One region of the Pseudomonas sp. PvP027 genome, then DNA from elsewhere that is predicted to be linked to it. Evidence: predicted binding sites of a transcription regulator. Region 1 holds the regulator's gene; the other holds the start of a gene.

What was found. The regulator FliA, encoded in region 1, starts transcription of late flagellar genes. The targets are predictions, from matches to a motif close to CTAAAGTTTNNNNNNNNNNNGCCGNTAA.
Positions count from the first base shown of each region.
Region 2: JOE33_RS13725 (methyl-accepting chemotaxis protein) is a predicted target of FliA. The motif match lies at 6,085-6,112, and genes of this name have one in related genera.

Region 1 is NZ_JAFIBK010000001.1:5,163,414-5,171,340, forward strand. Features, by position in the region: gene flhA (flagellar biosynthesis protein FlhA) at 1-1,217, shown strand, start outside; gene flhF (flagellar biosynthesis protein FlhF) at 1,229-2,557, shown strand; gene fleN (flagellar synthesis regulator FleN) at 2,673-3,506, shown strand; gene fliA (RNA polymerase sigma factor FliA) at 3,503-4,243, shown strand; gene JOE33_RS22510 (chemotaxis response regulator CheY) at 4,500-4,874, shown strand; gene JOE33_RS22515 (protein phosphatase CheZ) at 4,894-5,679, shown strand; gene JOE33_RS22520 (chemotaxis protein CheA) at 5,713-7,927, shown strand, end outside.
Region 2 is NZ_JAFIBK010000001.1:3,236,426-3,244,352, reverse strand. Features, by position in the region: gene JOE33_RS13735 (pitrilysin family protein) at 1-853, opposite strand, end outside; gene JOE33_RS13730 (Na/Pi cotransporter family protein) at 911-2,563, opposite strand; gene JOE33_RS13725 (methyl-accepting chemotaxis protein) at 4,000-5,976, opposite strand; gene JOE33_RS13720 (LysR substrate-binding domain-containing protein) at 6,163-7,083, opposite strand; gene JOE33_RS13715 (NorM family multidrug efflux MATE transporter) at 7,250-7,927, shown strand, end outside.

The DNA.
Region 1 (7,927 bases):
TGCCGGGCATGCCGCACTTCTCCTTCATCAGCCTCGGCCTGGTGGCTGCAGGCGGCGCGTATCTTCTCTGGAAGAAAGAAAACCAGGTGAAAGTCCAGGCGCTGGCCGAAGTGCAGCGTCAACAGGACCTGCTGCCTTCGCCGACCCGCGCTCAGGACTCCAAGGAGTTGGGTTGGGATGACGTGACGCCCATCGATATCATCGGCCTGGAAGTGGGTTATCGCCTGATTCCGCTGGTGGATCGCAATCAGGGTGGTCAGTTGCTGGCGCGTATCAAGGGTGTGCGCAAGAAGCTCTCGCAAGAACTCGGCTTCCTGATGCCCACTGTGCACATTCGCGACAACCTCGATCTGGCACCCAGCGCCTACCGCCTGACGCTGATGGGCGTGATTCTGGCCGAGGCCGAGATCTACCCGGATCGCGAACTGGCGATCAACCCCGGTCAGGTCTTCGGTACCCTGAACGGCATCACCGCCAGAGACCCGGCGTTTGGTCTGGAAGCCGTGTGGATCGAAATCAGCCAGCGCAGTCAGGCGCAGTCGCTGGGTTACACCGTGGTCGATGCCAGTACCGTAGTGGCAACCCACTTGAACCAGATTCTCTACAAGCATTCGCATGAGCTGATTGGTCATGAGGAAGTCCAGCAATTGATGCAATTGCTGGCCAAAAGCTCGCCCAAGCTGGCTGAAGAGCTGGTGCCTGGCGTGCTGTCGCTGTCCTCTCTGCTCAACGTGCTGCAGGCGCTGCTGGCTGAGCACGTACCTGTGCGGGATATTCGCAGCATTGCAGAGGCTATCGCCAACAACGTCGGGAAGAGTCAAGATACCGCCGCTTTGGTGGCCGCAGTGCGAGTGGGTCTGAGCCGCGCAATCGTCCAAAGCATTGTAGGCGTTGAGCCGGAGCTGCCTGTTATCACTCTGGAGCCAAGGTTGGAACAGATATTGCTCAATAGTTTGCAGAAGGCTGGTCAGGGTCAGGAAGAAGGCGTTCTTCTTGAGCCAAGCATGGCTGAGAAGCTCCAGCGTTCGTTGATTGAGGCCGCCCAGCGTCAGGAGATGCAAGGGATGCCGGTAATTCTTCTGGTAGCAGGGCCTGTCCGGGCCATGCTGTCACGATTTGGACGATTGGCTGTACCGAACATGCATGTTCTGGCGTATCAGGAAATTCCGGACAACAAGCAAGTAACCATCGTAGCGACTGTCGGGCCGAACGGCTGAGGTAGTGAGTCATGCAAGTTAAGCGATTTTTCGCCGCCGATATGCGTCAAGCCATGAAGCTGGTTCGTGATGAGCTGGGCGCGGAAGCGGCCATCATCGGTAACCGGCGCATTGCTGGTGGCGTAGAGCTGACTGCTGCTCTGGATTACAAGCTGTCCGCCCTGGCACCGCGTGTGCCGAACATGGAACTGGAAGACGAGCTGCGCAAGACCCAGTCGCGCATCGTCTCCGCCCAGGCCGAATTGAACAATCGCAGCGACAGCGACGCATCGATCAACCTGCAGCTGTTTTCCGGCAAGCCGGTCAACCCTGCCGATACGCACATCGAACCGACACTCGAAGAGCCGCCGCGTCCATTTGCTTACGCACCGCCGCAGGCCGCCGAGCCTGCCGTTGGCCAGCGCGCCTATGACTCGATGCGCTCCGAATTGAATGGCCTGCGTGAGCTGCTGGAAGTCCAGCTCGGCTCGCTGGCGTGGAACCAGTTGCAGGGCACTCGTCCGCAGCAGGCCAACCTGTGGCGTCGTCTGCAGCGTGTCGGCCTGTCCGGCCCGCTGTCACGCGACTTGTTGTCGATGATTCCGGAGATTGACGAGCCTCGTCAGGCCTGGCGCATGCTGCTGGCGCACCTGGCACGCATGATCGCCGTACCGGAAGTCGAGCCGCTGGAAGAGGGCGGTGTGATTGCGATGGTCGGTCCTGCCGGCATGGGCAAGACCACCACCCTGGCCAAACTGGCAGCACGTTACGTGTTGAAGTACGGTCCGCAGAATATCGCACTGGTCAGCATGGACAGTTTCCGTATCGGCGCGCAGGAGCAGCTCAAGACCCTTGGGCGCATCCTCAACGTTCCGGTCACCCATGTCGATCCCGGCCAGTCTCTGGTTCAGGCGCTGGAACCGCTGCTGCGCAAGCGCGTGGTGCTGATTGATACCGCCGGGCTGCAGGCCAGTGATCCTGCGCTGCGCATGCAGCTGGAAAGCCTCGCCGGTCGCGGCATCAAGTCGCGCAACTATCTGGTACTGGCAACCACCAGCCAGAAGCAGGTGCTGACGGCCGCGTATCACAGTTACAAGCGTTGTGGCCTGGCCGGATGCATTCTGACCAAGCTTGATGAAACTGCCAGCCTTGGTGAAGTCCTGAGCCTGGCGATCAGTCACGAACTACCTGTGGCCTACCTCACGGACGGACCACGCATTCCTGATGACCTGCATACTCCGCGTCGTCATCAGTTGGTAAGCCGCGCTGTGAGTGTGCAGATGCAGGACGAGCCTAGCGAAGAAGCAATGGCTGATATGTTTGCTGACCTCTATCACACCCCTGGCAAGAGAGTGGGTTAAGTGATGGATATTATTGGAATGTCCCTGCGTCAACGGTCTGCCATGCAGTGTTCATTTGCGCATGTGCAGCCCTCGATGTGGTTTCGGTCTACGCAAGACAAGGTAAAGAAATAACATGGGCAGCATGCATCCCGTACAGGTTATCGCTGTGACCGGTGGCAAAGGTGGCGTCGGTAAGACTAACGTGTCAGTGAACCTTTCACTGGCCCTCGCCGAGCTTGGCCGTCGCGTCATGCTGCTGGACGCCGATCTGGGTCTGGCCAATGTCGACGTGCTGCTTGGGCTGACGCCCAAACGCACACTTGCCGATGTCATCGAGGGGCGTTGTGAGTTGCGCGACGTGCTGCTGCAGGGGCCGGGCGGGGTTCGAATCGTACCCGCTGCTTCCGGCACCCAGAGCATGGTGCATCTTTCGCCCGCCCAGCATGCCGGCCTGATCCAGGCGTTCAGCGAGATTGGCGACAACCTCGATGTGCTGGTGATCGATACGGCCGCCGGTATCGGCGAGTCGGTGGTCAGCTTCGTGCGCGCCGCTCAGGAAGTGCTGCTGGTAGTGTGCGACGAGCCCACGTCGATCACCGATGCCTACGCCCTGATCAAACTGCTCAATCGCGACTACGGCATGAACCGCTTCCGGGTGCTGGCCAACATGGCACAGAGCCCGCAGGAAGGGCGCAACCTGTTCGCCAAGCTGACCAAAGTGACGGATCGTTTTCTCGATGTTGCGCTTCAGTATGTAGGTGCCGTGCCGTACGACGAATGCGTACGCAAGGCGGTACAGAAACAGCGCGCCGTTTACGAAGCATTCCCGCGTTCCAAATGTGCACTGGCCTTCAAGGCCATTGCCCAGAAGGTTGATACCTGGCCGTTGCCAGCCAACCCGCGGGGTCATCTCGAGTTCTTCGTTGAGCGACTCGTTCACCAGACCAGTGCAGGGCCTGTGCAATGACTGCGAGCGGCTACCAGATGTACAGCAAGGCGTCCCGTAATTCGCAATACGAGTTGATCGAGCGCTATGCGCCTTTGGTCAAGCGTATCGCTTATCATCTGCTGGCGCGCCTGCCGGCCAGCGTACAGGTCGAGGATCTGATCCAGGCCGGTATGATCGGCCTGCTTGAAGTCTCCACCAAGTATGATTCCACCAAGGGCGCGAGTTTCGAGACCTATGCCGGTATTCGCATCCGTGGTGCGATGCTCGATGAAGTGCGCAAGGGTGACTGGGCGCCACGCTCGGTACACCGCAATACGCGCATGGTCAGTGACGCAATTCGGGCAATTGAAGCTAAAACCGGCCGTGACGCTAAAGATCACGAGGTTGCGGCCGAACTCCAGTTGAGTCTCGATGATTACTACGGGATTTTGAATGACACCTTGGGCAGCCGCCTCTTCAGTTTCGACGACCTGCTGCAGGACGGCGATCATGAAGGGCTGCACGAGGATGGCGCAAGCGGTTCGCTTGAGCCGTCGCGCGACCTGGAAGACGAGCGCTTCCAGGCTGCGTTGGCCGATGCAATTGCCAATCTGCCAGAGCGCGAGCGTCTGGTGTTGGCGCTGTACTACGACGAAGAGCTGAACCTCAAGGAAATCGGAGAGGTTCTTGGGGTCAGCGAATCTCGGGTCAGTCAGTTACACAGCCAGTGCGCAGCTCGTTTGCGAGGGCGTTTGGGGGAGTGGCGAGCGCGTTGACAGGCAACGTGCGGTCTATGGCCGCGCGTTGACTGCAAGCCGGCTGTGCAGAGCGTTACGTGGTAACAGGATGGACCCGTCGGAAGCCTGTCAGGCATTGCCTTGATGGGCTTGTTTCTCAGGTCCTTGCCTGTTGTTGTGCCAAGCCCGTCGTCGTTTCGTACAGCCGGGGGTGTGCTGTGCCAGTATTGAGTGAACAGCGTGTTCAGGTGCTGAACGCGTTAAAGACTGCTTGGAGGTCGAATTGGACAAGAACATGAAAATCCTCATCGTTGATGACTTCTCAACGATGCGGCGGATCATCAAGAACCTTTTGCGTGATCTGGGGTTTACCAACACATCGGAAGCGGATGATGGTCTGACCGCATTGCCGATGCTGCAGAGCGGTGCCTTTGACTTTCTGGTGACGGACTGGAACATGCCTGGCATGTCCGGTATCGATCTGCTGCGCGAAGTCCGCAAGGACGAACGCCTCAAGAGCCTTCCCGTGCTGATGGTCACTGCCGAAGCCAAGCGTGAGCAGATCATTGAAGCTGCCCAGGCCGGGGTGAACGGTTATGTAGTCAAGCCATTCACCGCCCAAGCCCTGAAAGACAAGATCGACAAGATCTTTGAACGCGTCAATAGCTGATGCAAGCCGCGAGGGCGCTATGGATAACAATGATTCGATGGCCGACTTTGAGTCGACCTTAAAGAGACACGCGCAGGAACTTGTCACCAGCCTTGAAAAAGGTCGTTTCGGCGACGCTGTGCAACTGATCCACGAACTCAACCAGACACGCGACCGCGGCCTTTATCAGGAAGTGGGCAAGCTGACTCGTGAGCTGCACAGTGCAATCGTGAACTTTCACATTGATCCGCACATGCCTCAGGCCGAGGAGGTGTCGCAGATCACGGATGCTACCGAACGCCTGTCGTATGTGGTGAGGCTGACCGAGAATGCGGCCAACCGCACCATGGACCTGGTGGAGGAAAGCACGCCGGTCATGAACGGCCTGAGTTCCGACGCCAAGGCGTTGAGCGACGACTGGGGACGTTTCATGCGCCGCGAAATCGGTGCCGAAGAGTTCCGCGAGCTGGCCAAGCGGGTCGATGGTTTTTTGACGCGTACCGAAAAGGAGACCCATCAGGTTTCCGCACATCTCAACGACATTCTGCTCGCCCAGGATTACCAGGACCTTACCGGTCAGGTCATCAAGCGCGTGACACAACTGGTCACCGAGGTCGAGAGCAATCTGCTCAAACTGGTGCTCATGGCCAGCCATGTCGATCGCTTCGCAGGCATCGAACATGACGAAGAATCCATCCTCGCTGAAAAAGATCCTAAAAAACATCTCGCTCAGGGTGAAGGTCCGCAGATTCATGCCGATAAACGTGAAGACGTCGTATCCGGACAGGATGATGTAGACGATCTGCTATCGAGCCTCGGCTTCTAAGGTCTGTTGACGGTTAATTTTAGGGAGCACCCCATGAGCTTCGGCGCCGATGAAGAAATCCTTCAGGATTTTCTGGTAGAGGCCGGCGAAATTCTGGAGCAGTTGTCAGAGCAATTGGTCGAGCTGGAAAGCCGACCGGATGATGCTGATCTGCTCAATGCAATTTTTCGCGGTTTTCACACTGTAAAAGGGGGCGCCGGCTTCCTCCAGCTCCATGAGCTGGTGGAGTGCTGCCACATCGCCGAAAACGTGTTCGACATCCTGCGCAAGGGTGAGCGTCGCGTTGATTCCGAACTGATGGACGTGGTCCTTGAAGCACTGGACACCGTCAACAGCATGTTCGGTCAAGTACGTGAACGGACTGACGTGACTCCGGCGACGCCAGAACTGCTGGCCGCGCTGGCGCGTCTGGCCGAGCCACAATCCGCCGACGAGGTCGCGGCTCCCGAGCCAGAGCCCGAGCCGGTGGTTGAAGTCCAGGCTGCTGCGGTTGCAGTGCCAGCGGCCGGCGACGAGATTACCGATGATGAGTTCGAGCAACTGCTCGACTCGCTGCACGGCTCAAGTCCGGTGTCTGCCGCGCCAGCACCAGCGTCGGCACCAGCGGCCGCGCCGGCCGGTGATGAAATCACCGACCAGGAATTTGAATCCCTGCTTGATCAGTTGCATGGCAAGGGCAAGTTTGCGGCCGACGCTGCAACCGCTCCGGCCCCCGCACCTGTAGCGCAGGGCAGTGCAGAGCCTGCCGGTGACGAGATCACTGACGACGAATTCGAAGCGTTGCTCGATCAACTGCACGGCAAAGGCTCGTTTGATGCCGCAGTAGCTGCGCCTGTCGCTGCTGCAGCTGTAGCCGTTGCTGCCAAGGCACCTGGTGCTGCTGCATCGGACGAAATCACCGATCACGAATTCGAAAACCTGCTCGACGAGTTGCACGGCAAGGGCAAGTTCGAGCCTGAGGCGATTGTTGCCAAGGCGCCTGCTCCGGCGGCCGCAGCGGCTGCACCGGCACCACCTGTTGCCAAGCCTGCTCCGGCGCCTGCTGCGAAAGCCGAACCGGCCAAACCCGCTGCGGCTCCAGCCCCGGCGCGCGCTCCTGTACCCAGCGGTGAAAAGCCGGTGGCGACAGAAGCCGAAACCACGGTTCGTGTCGATACCGCCCGATTGGACGAGATCATGAACATGGTCGGCGAGCTGGTGCTGGTACGTAACCGCCTGGTGCGGTTGGGTCTCAACAGCGGCGATGAAGCCATGTCCAAGGCCGTTTCCAACCTGGATGTGGTGACTGCCGATCTGCAGACTGCGGTGATGAAAACCCGCATGCAGCCGATCAAGAAAGTCTTCGGTCGCTTCCCGCGTCTGGTTCGTGACCTGGCTCGCCAGCTCAAGAAAGAGATCAACCTGGAGCTGGTCGGTGAAGAAACCGATCTCGACAAGAACCTTGTAGAGGCGCTTGCCGATCCGCTGGTCCACTTGGTGCGTAACGCGGTCGACCACGGTATCGAAACGCCGGAAGAGCGCGAAGCCACGGGCAAGTCCCGCGGCGGTCGGGTGATCCTCTCGGCAGAGCAGGAAGGCGATCATATCCTGCTGTCGATTTCCGATGACGGCAAGGGCATGGACCCTAATGTACTGCGCTCCATTGCTGTGAAACGCGGCGTCATGGACAAGGATGCAGCCGATCGGTTGAGTGACACCGATTGCTACAACCTGATCTTCGCGCCGGGCTTCTCGACCAAGACCGAGATTTCCGATGTGTCGGGTCGCGGTGTGGGCATGGACGTGGTCAAGACCAAGATCTCCCAGCTCAACGGCTCGATCAACATCTACTCGACCAAGGGCCAGGGTTCGAAGATCGTCATCAAGGTGCCGTTGACCCTGGCGATCATGCCGACCCTGATGGTGATGCTGGGCAATCAAGCCTTCGCTTTCCCGCTGGTCAACGTCAACGAAATCTTCCACCTGAACCTGTCGACTACCAACGTGGTTGATGGCCAGGAAGTGGTGATCGTACGTGACAAGGCCTTGCCGCTGTTCTACCTCAAGCGCTGGCTGGTCAGTTCGGCGGCTCACGAGGAGCAGCGCGAAGGGCACGTGGTGATCCTCACGGTCGGCACCCAGCGCATCGGCTTTGTCGTCGATCAACTGGTCGGTCAGGAAGAAGTGGTCATCAAACCGCTGGGCAAGATGCTGCAAGGTACGCCGGGCATGTCGGGCGCCACCATCACCGGTGACGGTCGCATCGCCT
Region 2 (7,927 bases), 1.9 Mb from region 1:
GCTCCCAGGTTTCGTCGTGCTGGTCGTCGAGCTGCGGCTCGGGGTAGATCAGGTGCAGCTTGGCGCTCTCGCCCAGCCCGCCGCGTTCAAGCTCGCGTCGCGGTTCGGCCGAGCCGGTGCCCTGCGCCAGTGGCGGGTGGTCGATCGGGTCGGTGGGTGCGAGCTTGCCGTAGGTGCGCTCCAGATAGGCTGGCAACAGCTTGTCCAGATCACCCACCACAATCAGCGTCATGTTGTTGGGGGCGTACCAGTTGGCGAAGATGTCTTCGATGTGCTCCAGCTTGATGCCGTCCACCTCGGGACGTTCGGCGCATTTGAGGCCCAGCTCCACAGCCAGTTGACTGCTGGCGCTGCGCCCGGAATCACGCCGGTCAAGCAAGCGCTGCAAGTGTGAGAAGTGCCCTCCATCTTCACGCTCGACCACGCGTTTGACACCGTCCAGCCGCGCCTGGCTCAGCTCGGTTTTGGTCATGATTTCCAGCAGCAGGTCGAGCACTTTGCGCTGGTTTCGTGCAGGTGCTTCGATCACGAAGGTGGTGTCGGCGTTGCTGGTGAAGGCGTTCCACTCGCCGCCCAGTGCCTGCATGCGCTCTTCCAGACCGCCTTCACCGCTGTCATCCACGCCGCTGAACAGCAGGTGTTCCAGCAGGTGCGGCAGTTCCTTGTCCTGGCACGGGAAATCATCGAAGCCGATACCCACCACCAGGCGGATGGCGACGTGGCCCCTGTCGTAACCGGGTTTCAGGATGACTTGCAAACCATTGGGCAGCAGGTAGCCCTCGACCTGAAGGCGGTCAAGGGCGAATGAGGGGAGTGAACCGAGGAGCAGACAAGCGAACAGCAGGCAACGCATAAAACAGCTTTCCTGGCGGGCCGGTATGTTTAACAGACTTCACCTCCGCCCTTACGTTCATAGTGATCTGTCGCCCTCGGCCTCGCTCGACAAGGCGCCGGTGTCGGCGGTTTCCAGCACCACGTAGGCGCTGCTGCAAAACAGCGAGTTCAGACGCTTCATGTCGGCAATCAGTTCCAGGTGCAGCGAACTGGTTTCGATGCTCTGGACCACCTTGTTGCGCAGACGGCTGACGTGGGCGTGCGCCAGGCGTCGCTCCTCGGCCCTGAACTGGCGCTTCTCGCGCAATAACTGACGCGCGCTTTCGTGATCGCCGCTGAGGAACACCGAGAGGCCCAGACGCAGGTTCGACTGCAACTGGATCTGCAGATCGGCAAGCTCTTCAAGACCGACTTCAGAGAACGACCGGCGATGCGCCGTCTTCTGCTGCTGGATCTTGCGCAGCATGCGCTCGATCAGGCCGCTGGCCAGTTCCAGGTTGATGGTCAGCTCGATGATCTCGGCCCAGCGCCGGTTATCGTGCTCGCCGAGGTCCTCACGCGGCATCTGCGCCAGGTACAGCTTGATCGCGCTGTACAGCGCTTCGACGTCGTCGTTGAGACGCCGCACTTCCTGGGTCACCGCGGTCTGTGTCCCGCGCAGCACCGCCAGCATCGAGGCGAGCATGCTCTCGATCAGATCGCCCATGCGCAGGGTTTCACGCACCGCATTGGCCAGCGCAAGGCTGGGCGTGGACAGGGCGGTCAGGTCCAGGTGACGCGGTTTGGCCAGGCCGCCGACTTCGTTCTGTTGCGGCAGCAGATACGAGCACAACCGTGCCATCGGGGCCACGGTAGGCAACATGATCAGGCAGCGCACCGTGTTGTAGAGCAGGTGAAAGCCGATGACCAGTTCCTGCGGGCTAAAGCCCAGCGTGTCGATCCACGCAACCAACGGATCGAGCACCGGAAAGATCAGCAGCAGGCCGAGCAGTTTGTACAGCAGACTGCCCAGCGCCACCTGCCGCCCGGCAACGTTCTGCATGCTGGTACTGAGAAAGGCCAGCAGACCGCTGCCGATGTTGGCGCCGATCACCAGGCCGATCGCCACCGGCAAGCCAATGACTTCAGTACCCGCCAGGGTCGCCGTCAGCAGCACTGCCGCCAGGCTGGAATAGGAGATCAGCGCGAACATGGCGCCCACCAGCGCATCCAGCAGCAGGTCGCCGGTCAGCGAGGCGAACAGCACCTTGACCCCTGCAGCCTGGGTGATCGGTGCGGCGGCCTCGACGATCAGCTGCAAGGCCAGCACGATCAGGCCCAGGCCGATACCGACCCGCCCCAGTTGACCGGCACGGGTCTGCTTGCGCGACAGGAAGAACACCACGCCGAGGAAAATCAGCAACGGCGATAGCCATGACAGATCGAAGGTCAGGACGCGGGACATCAGGGCGGTGCCGACATCGGCGCCGAGCATGATCACCAGCGCAGGCGTCAGCGTCATCAACCCCTGGCCGACAAACGATGTCACCAGCATGGCGGTGGCATTGCTGCTCTGCACCAGCGCCGTCACCAGAATGCCAGCGATGAACGCAAGCGGTCGTTTGGACATGTTCTGGCTGAGCACACGACGAAGTTGTGTACCGTAAACACGAAGGATGCCAGTGCGCACGATATGCGTGCCCCAGATCAGCAGGGCGACGGCAGACAGCAAATCGAGCAGGGTCAGCATGCGAAAAGCCCCCTGAGGTTTGCCCATACAGGCGATGAATTGAAAGATGCAGCGTGTAGCGAGCGGGGATGGGTGAAACGCTCCACTAAGCTTTTAGTCGGCCATGGGCCTTGGCGCCAGCATCGCACAGCGCGGATTTCATTGAAATAAAAGTGTCATAAATCAACACCCCATTCGCATCACGCTCCTCATCCTCCAGCTTGGGAATGCAGTGCTGAACACGCTGTGTACGGTGTTGAGCATAACGCATGGATGGGTGACGCAGAGCGTCCGGAACGGCATACCCACGCGGAGCATGGGTACGATGAGTGTCCTTGAGAGCACTTATCGTTCCTCACGCTCCAGCGTGGGAATGCCTTGCGTGACGCACCGCGTCACAACTCTGCGCCGCGCCACACACTCAGGATCGAACGCAGAGCGTTCGGAACGGCATACCCACGCGGAGCATGGGTACGATGAGTGTCCTTGAGAGCACTTATCGTTCCTCACGCTCCAGCGTGGGAATGCATTTCGTGACGCTCTGCGTCACAGGTCTGAGTCGCGCCGCCTGTTCAGGATAGGACGCAGAGCGTCTGGAACGGCATACCCACGCGGAGCATGGGTAGGATGGTGTCGTTGAGAGCACTTATCGTTCCTCACGCTCCAGCGTGGGAATGCATTTCGTGACGCTCCGCGTCACAGGTCTGAGTCGCGCCGTCTGTTCAGGATAGGACGCAGAGCGTCCAGAACGGCATACCCACGCGGAGCATGGGTACGATGAGTGTCCTTGAGAGCACTTATCGTTCCTCACGCTCCAGCGTGGGAATGCCTTGCGTGACGCACCGCGTCACAACTCTGCGCCGCGCCACACACTCAGGATCGAACGCAGAGCGTTCGGAACGGCATACCCACGCGGAGCATGGGTACGATGAGTGTCCTTGAGAGCACTTATCGTTCCTCACGCTCCAGCGTGGGAATGCATTTCGTGACGCTCTGCGTCACAGGTCTGAGTCGCGCCGCCTGTTCAGGATAGGACGCAGAGCGTCTGGAACGGCATACCCACGCGGAGCATGGGTAGGATGGTGTCGTTGAGAGCACTTATCGTTCCTCACGCTCCAGCGTGGGAATGCATTTCGTGACGCTCCGCGTCACAACTCTGCGCCGCGCCGTCTGTTCAGGATAGGACGCAGAGCGTCACGAACGGCATACCCACGCGGAGCATGGGTAGGATGGTGTCGTTGAGAGCACTTATCGTTCCTCACGCTCCAGCGTGGGAATGCCTTGCGTGACGCTCCGCGTCACAACCCTGCGCGGCGCCACACACTCAGGATCGGACGCAGAGCGTCCGGAATGGCATACCCACGCAGAGCATGGGTACGATGGTGTTCTTGAGCGCTCTTATCGTTCCCCGAAGCAGAGCTGCTACGGCACGATAGTCGTGAGCCCTCAATCAGCCATCAACGGAACCGGTCAACCTCGTGACGCAGTTCTGTCGCCAGACCATTCAGCTCCTGGGCGGTGATGGCGAGGTTGGACATGACCTGGCGCTGTTCGCTGTTGGCCATGGCGATGCTTTGCAGGTTGCTGCTGAGCATGGTCGCGGTGCTGCTTTGCTCCTGGGTTGCGGTGGTGATGGCGGCGAACTGGTGACCGGCCGAGCGGCTTTGCTCGTCGATCTGGGCCAGCGCGGAGGCCACTTTGGCGTTCAGCGACAAGCCTTCCTGCATCAGCGTATTGCCCTGCTGCATGGTGGTGATGGCGTTGCCGGTTTCCTGCTGGATGCTGGCGATCATGCCGGAAATCTCGTCCGTGGCTTCACGGGTGCGCGAGGCCAGGCTGCGGACTTCGTCAGCCACCACGGCAAAGCCGCGACCTTGTTCACCGGCACGCGCGGCCTCGATGGCAGCGTTGAGCGCGAGCAGGTTGGTCTGGTCGGCAATCGAGGTAATCACCCCGACGATGCTGCCGATTTCCTGGGAGCGCTGACCCAGCGTGTCGATGACTTTCGCGGTGCTGCTCAGCGAAGTGGCGATCTGTTGCAGCGACGAAGACGCCTCTTCCATCGAAGTACGACCGATGCGCGTCTGCTGGGCATTTTCCTGGGCCAGACGTTCGGTATTGCCCATGTTGTCAGCGATGTTCATCGACGTGGCGCTGAACTCTTCGACGGCACCGGCCATGCTGGTGATCTCGCCGGATTGCTGCTCCATGCCCTCGAACGCGCCACCCGACAGGCCGGACAATGCGTTGGCACGACTGCTGACTTCCTGCGCTGCAGTACGAATATGCGCCACCATCGATGACAGTGCTTCGCTCATCTTGTTGAAGCTGCCCGACAACTGCCCGATCTCGTCATTGCTGGTCACATTCAGGCGTACGCTGAGGTCGCCCGCACCCAGTGCATCGGCCTGGCGTACCAGTTCGGACAGCGGACGCAGCTTGCTGCGCAGCAGCCAGATGGCGCTGATCACCGCGATAATCATGGCCAGCAGACTGCCGATCGCCAGTTGCGTGCCGACGTGCCAGGTCACTTCGCTGATTTCCTTGCGCGGCATGCTGGCGATGACGGTCCAGGGGCCACCAGCGAACGGCTGGCCGACGCTGTAATAGTTGTCATCACCGTCATTCCAGAACTGCGCCTTGCCCGGTTTGCTGGCGAGCTCTGCAACTGACTTGGCGGCACCGTCGAGGGATTTGACGCCTGCCGGTGGAACCAGCCAGGTGCCCTTGTCGTCGAGCAGTGCCAGCGAACCGGTAGAGCCGATACGGAAGCTCTTGAGGTTATCGAACTGGGTCTTCTGCGCATCGGTGTAATCGAACCCTACGAACAGCGCCGCAATGATCTTGCCGCTGCTGTCGCGGACCGGGCTGTACTGGGTCATGTAATAACGATCGAACAACACCGCTTTGCCGACATAGCTCTGACCGGCCATCAGGCGCTCGTAGGCTGCGCCCTTGCGGTCCAGCACGGTGCCGATGGCGCGCGTGCCATCCTGCTTGCTCAGGGAGGTGCTGATACGGATGAAGTCGTCGCCGCTGCGCACGAAAATGGTCGCGACGCCGGCGGTCATCGAGCGGAATTCATCGACTTCGGTGAAGTCGTTGTTCAGCGCGGCATCACGCAGGAACAGGCCTGGCGTGGACGTGCCCGCCACCGTGACCGGCTTGTCGGCTTGCAGGCTCAGGCCCTCGGCGAAGCGTTTTTCGAACAGGCCACTCAGGCGCTGAGTGCTGTCGCGCAGCGTGCTGTGGAACGTGTTGAGCTGGTCAGCGAGGAGCCTGGCTTCACTCGACATGTGCTCTTCACGAATGACCAGGTTGGACGCGTCCAGAGACCTCAACGCGAACAGGGTACTACCGCTGATAACCACCGCCAGGATCACGGCCAGAGCAATACCAAGTTGCGAAGCAATTCGGGTACGAGGCTTGGACATAGAGACTCCGTGCCGAATGATTGGAGTCGCCGGGTCCGTGGCTTACCATTCAGCTGATAGATTTAGTTGGTGTTTTTACGCTATTTGAACGAGCAATCTTCAAGCAATGCTTCGGCCACCAAGGTCGTTACTTGAGAGTGGAGCGTGACATTTACAGATGATGGCAGTTCAATATTAAACTAAATTTTAATAGAGTACTTCAACTAACGGCAACTGCATGGCGCCCACCTCTGCCTGAAGAAAATCGCTGAGGCGTCGCAACCGCTCTGCGCCGGGCCTTGTACGCGGCCAAACCAGATAATAGTTTTCGCCACTGAACACCGCCGTTCGCCACGGCAGGCTCAGACGGGCCTGCGCTACGTCCTCGGCGACCATCAGCAGGTCGCCCATCGACACACCGTAGCCACGTGCTGCGGCAATCATGCCCAACTCCAGGGTGTCGAATACCTGCCCGCCTTTGAGCGACACCTGATCGGCCAGACCCATGCGGTTCAGCCAGGTGCGCCAGTCACGACGATCAGGGGTGGGATGCAGCAACTCAGCTTTTGCCAGCCGTTCGACGTTCCATGGCGGGTCCTGCAACAAAGTGGGCGCACCGACCGGAATCAGCATCTCGGGAAACAGTAATGTGGCTTCCCAGTCAGACGGGAAATGCCCCTGGCTGAGCAGAATCGCGCAGTCAAACGGCTCCTGGGTAAAGTCCACCGCATCGATTTCCATCCAGGCGCTGGTCAGTTGCACTTCATTGCCCACCTGCAGATGACGGAAGCGACTGAGCCGCGCGAGCAGCCAGCGCATGGTCAGGGTCGACGGGGCTTTCATGCGCAGAATGCCCTCTTCGGTCTGCAAGGTGCTGCAGGCTCGTTCCAGTGCCAGGAAGCCATCGCGTACGCCGGGCAACAACGCGCGTGCCGATTCGGTGAGCTGCAAGTTGCGTCCGTTGCGCTGAAACAAGCGACAGGCAAAGTGCTCTTCCAGCGTGCGGATGTGACGGCTTACTGCACTCTGGGTGATCGAAAGTTCCTCGGCCGCGCGGGTAAACGAGGTATGCCGCGCAGCCGCTTCAAAAGCCCTTAGTGCATAAAGAGGAGGGAGACTGCGAGGCATGGGGCGCTTCCTGCGGAAGATAGACGGCTACTTTACTGCAAATGCTGCAATTTGCTTCAGATGAGTTTTAGTCATGCTGAGCATCGGATTTATCGTTTTGTGTTTAGTCGGGCAACTGCCCAGAATACGTCGCTCAATCGTCCTTTCGCCGTAGAGCACCGCCACCATGCAGCATTCCGCCCTCAAAGAACTCTGGATCATCCTGCGCCTGGCGGGGCCGCTGATTGCGTCGCAGATGGCGCACATGCTGATGGTGTTCACCGACACCGTGATGATGGGCAAGATCGGCCCGGAGGCCCTGGCGGGCGGTGGCCTGGGCGCTGCCACGTACAGCTTCGTGTCGTTCTTTTGCGTCGGCGTGATGGCTGCAGTGGGCACGCTGGTCTCGATTCGTCACGGCGCCGGCGACACCGAGGGCGCGACCCGTCTGACCCAGGCCGGTCTGTGGCTGGCCTGGGGCATGGCGCTGGTTGCCGCGTTGTTGCTGTGGAACCTCGAACCCATCCTGTTGCAGTTCGGTCAGGCCGAAGCCAACGTGCACATGGCTGCTCAATTTCTGATCACCCTGCCCTTTGCCCTGCCCGGCCTGCTCAGCTTCATGGCATTGCGCGGCTTCACCAGCGCACTGGGGCGCGCGGGGCCGGTGATGACTATTAGCCTGGCCGGTGCGGCAGCAAACTTTGTGCTCAATTACGCATTGATCCATCAATGGCTGGGGCTACCCAACCTGGGGTTGATGGGCATCGGGCTGGTCACCGCGATCGTCACCAACTGCATGGCCCTCGCGCTGGCTCTGCATATCAGGTGGCATCCGGCCTACGCGGCGTATCCGATCAGAAAGGGG